One region of the Citrifermentans bemidjiense Bem genome, then DNA from elsewhere that is predicted to be linked to it. Evidence: riboswitches for the same ligand, from Rfam matches in the RefSeq annotation. Region 1 holds a riboswitch; the other holds the start of a gene.

The links. Region 1 has a riboswitch for molybdenum cofactor ahead of GBEM_RS11380 (molybdopterin molybdotransferase MoeA). Riboswitches for the same ligand answer to the same signal wherever they lie in the genome.
Region 2: it holds a riboswitch for molybdenum cofactor, as region 1 does, so the genes downstream of both, GBEM_RS06795 (aldehyde ferredoxin oxidoreductase family protein) here and GBEM_RS11380 (molybdopterin molybdotransferase MoeA) in region 1, are expected to answer to the same signal.

Annotation. Positions count from the first base shown of each region.
Region 1 is NC_011146.1:2,641,571-2,645,946, forward strand. Features, by position in the region: gene GBEM_RS11360 (cache domain-containing protein) at 1-836, shown strand, start outside; gene GBEM_RS11365 (MOSC domain-containing protein) at 833-1,264, opposite strand; gene moaA (GTP 3',8-cyclase MoaA) at 1,321-2,301, opposite strand; molybdenum cofactor riboswitch at 2,630-2,750, shown strand; gene GBEM_RS11380 (molybdopterin molybdotransferase MoeA) at 2,825-4,036, shown strand; gene moaC (cyclic pyranopterin monophosphate synthase MoaC) at 4,038-4,376, shown strand, end outside.
Region 2 is NC_011146.1:1,556,853-1,561,228, forward strand. Features, by position in the region: gene GBEM_RS06785 (HesA/MoeB/ThiF family protein) at 1-665, opposite strand, end outside; gene GBEM_RS06790 (MoaD/ThiS family protein) at 667-891, opposite strand; gene GBEM_RS06795 (aldehyde ferredoxin oxidoreductase family protein) at 969-2,699, opposite strand; molybdenum cofactor riboswitch at 2,730-2,851, opposite strand; gene GBEM_RS06800 (iron-containing alcohol dehydrogenase) at 2,897-4,060, opposite strand.

The DNA.
Region 1 (4,376 bases):
CGGTGCGGTTCAACGACATGAGCCGTTCGCTCGTGGAGCGCGAGGACTCGATCATCGAACTGAACCGCAACCTGGAAGAGAAGGTGCAGTCGAGAACGGCGGAACTGGAGGAGAAGAACCGGCTCCTGGTGCAGACCCGCGAGGAGTTGTTGCGGGTGGAGAAGCTGGCGGCGATAGGCGAGCTGGCTGCGGGGGTCGCGCACGAGATCAACAACCCGATGGCGATCATCCGCGGCAACACGGAGTTGTTGCAGCTCTCGGTGCCGGAGGAAGCCCCGATCCGTGAGGAAGTGGACACCATTTTCCAGCAGGTGAAAAGGGTGGAGCGGATCGTATCGAACCTGTTGAAATTCGCCAGGCGCGAGCAGATGGAAGCTGGAGCCGTGCGGCTGAACGAGCTCTTGCACGAGATCGTGGGCCAGATCGGGCACCAGGTGTCGCTTGAGAGGATAGAGATAGCGGAGCAGTATGCGGAGAGCGTGGCGCAGGTGGAGGGGGATGCGGACCAGTTGCGTCAGGTGTTCACCAACCTGGTCTTGAACGCGGTGCAGGCGATGCCGTCAGGGGGCGTTCTCTCGGTGAGGACCCAGCAGGTGGAGCCCGCGGGGAGCTACGAGGTAAAAGTCGGCGACACCGGGGTCGGCATCGCGCTGGAGAACCTGAGACAGGTATTCAACCCCTTCTACACCACCAAGGCCAACGGCACCGGCCTCGGACTTTCCGTATCCTACGGCATCGTCCGGGAGCATGGAGGGCGCATCGACGTCGAGAGCGTCCCGGGCGGCGGGAGCACCTTCACCGTGGTGCTCCCGCGCTCCCAAACGCCGGGGGCCTAGAGTATCGCCACCGCATCACCGGGGCGCACCACGCCCCCCTTCAGCACCTTGGCGAAGATCCCTTCCTTGGGCATGACGCAGTCGCCGGCCTGGTAGTAGATGGCGCAGCGGTTATGACACTCCTTGCCGATCTGGGTCACCTCCAAAAGCGTCTCCCCCAGCTGCATCCGTGTCCCGATCGGGAGATGCACCAGGTCCACCCCTTCGGTGGTGATGTTCTCGGCGAAGTCTCCCTCTTTCACGTCGAGCCCCATGGCCACCATCTTGGCAATGCTCTCCTGAGCCAGGAGGCTCACCTGGCGGTGCCAGTCGCCTGCGTGCGCGTCCCCTTCGATGCCGTGGTTTTCCCGCAGCATGACCTCGGGAACGGGTGTCTTCCGCTCACCCTTGTTGAGGCTCACGTTCACCGCGATGATTTTTCCAGTCATAGCTAACTCCTTGTTGAATCAAATCTATATCCAAACAATCTCAACCTGCCGCTTGATCATCCGCCAACCCTGGACATGGCGAAGGGGACCGTTTCCGCGCCCTCGTCCGTCACCTCGTGCCGGCCAGGTTTCGCGGCCACGATGCGCTGCACCTCCTGGCGCAAAAGGGCGTCGTCCCCTGTGGCCAAAACCGGCCGCAGGTCCACCCCGTCGCCTGAGAAGAGGCACCCCTTGGCGATCCCGGAGGCGGTCACCCGCAACCGGTTGCAGCCGTTGCAGAAGTGCCCGGTCATGGCGGTGATGATCCCGAGCGACCCCTGCGCCCCCTGCACCTTGAAGTTCTTCGAAGGGCCGGAGAGCTCGCTGTTGCTCACTTCCTCGATGAGGTATCGCTCGCCGATGCGCTCCCTGATTTCGGCCCCCGGCACGCAGAGTTCGCGCCAGTCGGCGTCGCCGCAGGTGGGCATGTACTCGATGAATCGGACCGCGTAGGGGCGCTTCATGGTCAGTTCCACGAAGTCGAGGATCTCGTCGTCGTTTACACCGCGCATCACCACCACGTTGATCTTGTGCGGCGGGAAACCAGCTTTCTCGGCGGCTTCAAGGCCGTCCAAGACGCGCTTAAGCTCTCCGCCGCGGGTGATTGCCGCGAAGGTCTCGGGCTTCAGCGAATCGAGACTGATGTTCAAGCGCTGCACCCCCGCTTCCCGCAATCCCTGCGCCATCTCCTTAAGGAGCAGGCCGTTCGTGGTCAGTACCAGCTCCTTGAGCCCGGGGAGCGCGCCCAGGCGCTCCAGGAAGGAGATTATCCCCTTGCGGACCAGGGGCTCCCCGCCGGTGACGCGGATCTTCTCGATGCCGGCGGCAACCGCCTCGGTCGAGATGCGCAACAAATCGGCGTAGGAGAGGACCTGCGAGTGGTCCAGCTTCTCGACCCCCTCTTCCGGCATGCAGTAGCGGCAACGGAGGTTGCAGCGGTCGGTGACGGAGAGCCGAAGGTAGTTGATGCGCCTGCCGTAGGTATCTATCAGTGCCATAGCTGAGCTTCTTCCCTGAAGCCGCCGGCTGCAGCCGACGGCTGGAATACGAATGTCGCCGCCCTCTCCCAGTCGGGTTCCGGCAGCATGCGAAAAACCATACCCTGTTTGATGGTGGTAATGCAACCCCTTAAAAAAGCGCGGACTACCGGCAGGCGAGTGATGAGAAAACGTATACGCACAGGAGAGGGACCGTCTAAAATCGTATAAGAATGCGATTTTACGAGCTGTTCGTTTGGCAGGCGCAGCGATGGAAAATACGGAGTGGTAATTCTGGGAATAATATAATTTTTTATTTTCCTGCAATTGTGTTATGGCTTAAGCAAAATAAGCAGATAGTCTCCGAGCCGCAGCCTTCTAAAGGGAGTACCCCCACGAAGCTTTGGCCGTTGGGTGCCGCCGGAAACGGCGCCGCCTCCCCTTTGGAAAGGAGAACCGCCGCCGCTTTCAGCGCACGGGGTCCTCTCCTTTTTGGGATGCAGGACCCTTTTCTATTCCCACTCCACAGCAATAAGAGGTGACGATGATGAACTACGAAAAAGCGCGGCGAACGATCCTTGAGAAAGTCGCCCCCGCGGGGGTTGAGCGGGTACTCCTGTTGGAAGCCGCCGGGAGGATACTGGCCGAGGATTACTCCGCTCCCAGCGACATGCCCCGCTGGGACAACTCCGCCATGGACGGCTTCGCCGTGAGAAGCGCCGGCTGCGCGCCCGGGACCGTCCTTAAGGTGACCGACTACATCCCTGCCGGAGTAAGCTCCGGGGACGCCGTTCTTGAAGGGTGTGCCGCGAGGATCATGACCGGTGCCCCCATCCCCCCGGGGGCGGACACCGTGGTCCCCATCGAGGAGACCGAAGCGGGCGAGCAAAGCGTGAAGCTGCTGCAGCAGGTGAAAAAGGGGGACCACATCCGCTTCCAGGGCGAGGACGTCGGCCGCGGCGACCTGATCATGCCGAAGGGGACGCTGATCGGGCCGCCGCAGGTAAGCCTGCTTGCCTCCTTCTCCGCCGCCGTAGTCCCGGTCTACCGCCGGGTGCGGGTAGCCATTCTCTCCACCGGGGACGAACTGGTGGAGATCGGCACGGAACCAAAAGAGAGCCAGATCGTCAACAGTAACGCCCTGGCCCTCGCCTGCGCCATCAAGCTCTGCGGCGCCGAACCGGTCATCCTCGGCATCGCGAGGGACAACCGCGAAAGCCACTTGGCCCTCTTAACCGAGGGTTTGAAGGCGGACGTACTGGTCACCTCTGCAGGCGTTTCCGCCGGGGACCGCGACCTGGTGCGCGAGATCCTGGCTGAACTCGGGGTGGTCGAGCAGTTCTGGAAACCAGGCGTCAAGCCCGGCGGCCCTACCGCCTTCGCGCTCAGGGGGAATACGCCTGTCTTCTCGCTTCCCGGAAACCCAGTTTCCACCATGATCACCTTCGACGAGTTCGTTCGGCCCGCGCTTTTGAGGATGATGGGGCACGAGAAGGCGCTGAGGCGGACCGTGCGCGGTTATCTCAAGGAAGGGACGCGCAAAAAGGCGGGGAAACTGAACTTCCTGCGGGTGCAGGTCACCATCGAGGACGGCCGTTACCTGGCCAGCACGGCGGGCGACCAGAACACCGGAATCCTGAAGACCATGCTCCGCTGCAACGCGCTGGCGCTGCTCCCCGCCGACCGCATCGAATTCGCCGCAGGCGAAGAGGTCGAGCTGCACCTGCTGGATCCCACCCTGGAAATGGAGGCCTGAGATGTCTTTTAATCATTTTGATGCCAGCGGCAACGCCATCATGGTCGATGTCAGCCAGAAGGTCCCGACGATGCGGACCGCCATAGCCGGAGCGGTACTGAAGCTCAAGCCCGAAACGGTGCAGGCGATCGTCTCCGGGCGGGTCGCCAAGGGGGACGTTATCGGCGTGGCCCGCATAGCCGGGATAGCCGGGGCCAAGAAGACCCCGGAGCTGATCCCCCTCTCCCACCCGCTGGCGCTGCACCACGTCTCCATCGAGTTCGAGGTGGACGAGAGAGAGGGGACCATCGCGGTTATGGCGACGGTGCGCGCTTTCGAGCGGACCGGGGTGGAGATGGAG
Region 2 (4,376 bases), 1.1 Mb from region 1:
TGCTCGATACCTTTTCCCGCTACCCAGTGGCGGTAGATGCTCTGCACCGTGGTGTCGCCGGGAAGCTGGGTCGCCACGTGGCCGTACCAGCCGCCGATGGCGCCGTGGACCATCGGTATCCCTGCCACGGTGCAAAATTCTGCCAGTTCCAACCGGTAGGGGATGCTGTCGAGGGCATCGACCGCTACCATGGCGCCGGCCAGTTGCTCGGAGCCGTTGGCGAGGCAGAAGTAGTCCTTGATGGGGGTAACCGTGACGGCGGGGTTGATCTCGGCCACACGGTCGACGGCGGCCTCAACCTTGGCCTTGCCGAGCGTCGCCGGGGTGGAAAGGATCTGGCGGTTCAGGTTGTGCTCCTCGAAGATATCGGGGTCAATGGCCACGATATGGCCGACGCCGATGCGGGCCAGCTCTTCGATGACGTACCCTCCGAGCCCCCCGCAGCCGATCACCGCCACGCGGCTACGGAAAAGCTTCAGCTGCTCCTCGATCGAGATCATGTTCCGGTTGCGCTGGTAGCGTGCCGGGAAGATCCCGTTTTCCAGGGCCAGCGCCTCGACCTCGTGGTACCTCAGGCCGAACCGGGCCACGGCCTGGCTCTGCGCGCTCCAGGAGAGCATCCCCGCTTGGGTGGATTCCTTGAGAAAGGTGACAGCTTTGAGCATGTTAGCCTCCTCCTACCAATGGAAACAGTGAAAGGGTGTCGTGGTCGGAGAGTTTGGAGTCGAGTTCCCCGTGCCTGCCGTTCAGCATGACGATGCCGATCTCCTCCTCGGTGAGTCCGAGGCTCAGCACTACCGCCCGCACGTCGGTCCCTTCGGGGAGTTCCTGCTCTGCCACCTTGAACCTGCCGTTTCTAAATGTCGCGAAAAGCTTGAGCGTGATCAGCATGTGGCACCTGCGAATTCGTGTGTATAAACGAAAAAGCCCGGCGTGACTTTTGGTCACGCCGGGGAGTGGAGCGGTTATTAGAAGTTCCAGAACTCGTCGATCTCTGCGTCGGTGAAGTCCCACACCGCATTGTGCGGCGCCACCGGCTCGTTCTTGAAGAAGTCCGGGAGGCGGTCGTGCACGTTGGTGAGCCCTGCTTCCTGGTTGAACTTGCGCTCAAGCTTCAGGACATGCTTGCCCAGGTTGGTGACGTCGTCGCCGGTAAGGGCGATGCCGAAGCGGGCGTTGATCATGTCGATCAGGGCCGGGAGGCACTCCGGTATGTCGAGAGCCGGGAAGGCCACGAAGATGCACATGCCGGTGGAGTCGACCGCAGCGGTCGCGATCTGCAGGTTGCGAGAGAGTTCTACTTGGCCGTCCTTCTTGAGCGGATCGACGTAGCCGCCGACGTTCAGGATGTTGGTGGCGATGGTGTAGCCGGAGGTGTGGTCGGCGCCCATGGTGCTGGTCGCGTAGGTGATGCCGATACCCTTGACGGAGCGCGGGTCGTAGGCCGGGATCGCCTGGTTCTTGACCACCGGGACGCGGGTGACGCCGTAGGTACGGCCGACGGAGCCGGCGCCGCCGCCGAGGATGCGGCCCAGGGCAGTCCCTTTGCCGATCTCTTCGGTCAACAGGCGGAGCATTTCCTTGGAATCGCCCCAGTTGAGGATGCCGGCTTCCATGGCGACGCCGAACATGACGGCGGTCTCGATGGAGTCGATCCCGATGTCGTCCATCAGGTTGTCGGCGCGGGCGATGTCGTCCAGGTTGTCGATGCAGCAGTCAGCGCCCAGGCCCCAGATGGTCTCGTACTCAAAGCCGGAGGTGACGTACTTGCCGTCCTTGTCGTTATAGACCTGCGAGCACTGGATGATGCAGCCTGCATGGCAGCCGTGCTTCACCTTGCCGCCGCGTGCCGCGATGGTGTCGTGCATGGTCTCGCCGGAAATCTTGTCGTGCCCTTCGAACTGGCCGGTGGTGAAGTTCCTGGTCGGAAGACCGCCTGCTTCGTTGAGGATGTTGACGAGGACGTTGGTGCCGTAGGTCGGCAGGCCTTCGCCGGAGACCGGGTGGTCGAGAAGCGCCTTGGAGAACGCCCTTGCCGCGGTCTTGAATTTCTCCGGATCTGCTATGGTCACGGGTTTGGAGCCTTCACCGTCGATGGAGATGAATTTGATCTGCTTGGAGCCCATGACTGCGCCCAGGCCGCCACGGCCGTGGCTGCGGATCTTGCTGTCCGGGTCCTTAACAGAGATGTTTGCCGCGGTCATCTTCAGTTCACCGGCGATGCCGATGGTGAGGACGCCGGTCTTCTTGCCCAGGCGCTGCTCCACTGCGTCGATGACGGCGAAGTTGCCGACGCCTAAGAGTTCCTTCTCTTCGTTGATGGTGACGCCGTTGATGCCTACGGAGAGGTTGTACCAGGTGCCGGATTTCGGAGCGCCTTCGATGATGAGGGCCTTGATGCCGAGTTTAGCCAGCATCTGCGCGGCGGTGCCGCCGGCGTTGGACTCCTTGATGCCGCCGGTGAGGGGGCTCTTGGCGCCTGCGGAGAGGCGGCCGGAGTTGGCTGCGGCGGTGCCGGTCAGAAGGCCCGGTGCGAAGCAGAGGACGTTCTGCGCGGAGAGCGCATGACAGGTCGGCGGTACTTCAGCGGCCACGATGGTGGAGGTCAGGGCGCGGCCGCCCAGGCCCGCCCAGGCTGCCGGAACTTCTTCGATCTTCGTGGTGAGGTCGGTCATGTTGACGCGAAAAATCTTATCCATGCTTTTCAAGCTCCCTTTTAATTAGTTTCCGGCATCGGTGCCGGCGCTCCTTTCCAAGAGGGAGGCTCCGCCGTTTCCAGCGAAACCCGTTGGCCTGGCTCCGTGAGGGTGGTCCCTTTTAGGCGGCGCATGGCTCGGAGATTCAAAACCCCTCCCCCGCCAGGGGGAGGGGAGCTTTGCTGCTATGCTGCTGGTTCTTACATTGCGTCCTTGAAGATCTGGACGACCTGCTCAAGGGTTGCCTTGCGCGGGTTGGTGAACTGGCAAGCGTCCTTCTTCGCGTTCTCAGCCATGATGGTGAGGTCGGCTTCCTTGACGTTGAGGGCCTTGAGGCCGGTCGGGATGCCGATGGAAGCGGAGAGGGTGCGGATCCTGTCGATTGCCTTCTGGCCTGCTTCGGTCACGGAGAGGCCGTCGATGTTCTCGCCGAGGGCTTTCGCGATGTCGGCGAAACGCTTCGGGCAAGCGATCAGGTTGTACTGGCTGACGGCCGGGAGCAGGATGGCGTTGCAGACGCCGTGCGGCAGGTTGTAGAAGCCGCCCAGCTGGTGAGCCATGGAGTGAACGTAGCCAAGCGATGCGTTGTTGAACGCCATGCCGGCCAGGTACTCGGCGTAAGCCATCTTGTCGCGCGCCTCGAGGTCTTCGCCGTTGGCAACTGCCTTGGAGAGGAACTCGGCGATCAGCTCGATTGCCTTGATGGCGCAAGCGTCGGTGATCGGGGTAGCGATGGTGGACACGTACGCCTCGACGGCGTGGGTCAGTGCGTCCATGCCGGTTGCCGCGGTCAGTGCCGCCGGCTTGCCGACCATGAGCAGCGGGTCGTTGATCGCGACGTTCGGGGTGCAGCGCCAGTCGACGATCGCCATCTTCACGTGGGTGTCGGTGTTGGTGATGATGCAGAAACGGGTCATTTCGGACGCGGTGCCTGCGGTGGTGTTGATGGCCACGAATGCCGGCATCGGCTTGGTGGTCTTGTTCACGCCTTCGAGATCGCGGATGTGGCCGCCGTTGCCGATGACCATGCCGATGCCTTTAGCGCAGTCATGGGAGGAACCGCCGCCCAGGGAGATGATCGCGTCACAGCCGTTGTCCTGGTACACCTTCACGCCGTCGTGCACGTTGATGTCGGTCGGGTTGGGCTCTGCGCCGTCGAAGATGACTGCGGAAACACCGGCCTCTTCAACCTGGGATTTGATCTTGTCGGCAACGCCCATGGCCGAGAGGCCTTTGTCGGTAACGATCAGCGCCTTGGATGCGCCCAGTGCCTTGATCTGGCCACCGGTCTCTTTAGCGGAACCAATACCCATCAGTGATACTGTCGGAATGTAGAAACCGTACGTCTGCTCTCCTAATGCCATTTGTCTTTCCCCCTGTTGTTGTGTCCGGATTTCAAGCCCGGTTGTTTAACCATTGCGTAGGTCCAAGTTGCATACACTGTCCTAAAACGGTTTTCTAGGTTATCGCAAACCCCATACCAGAATCTGCCAGAGTCGCATTTTTTTCGGCATCTGTTATTTTTTTGTCAGATACCGTATACTTAACGCACACCATGTTTACACGACTTCTCCCCCCCGTTTTGGGGCTCGTTCTGAAAAGGAACAAAGGTCGTGTTCCATTATGGAGCGATTGCTCCGTTGTGGTACGTCTGTTTTGGTCAGCGATACATCATCTCAT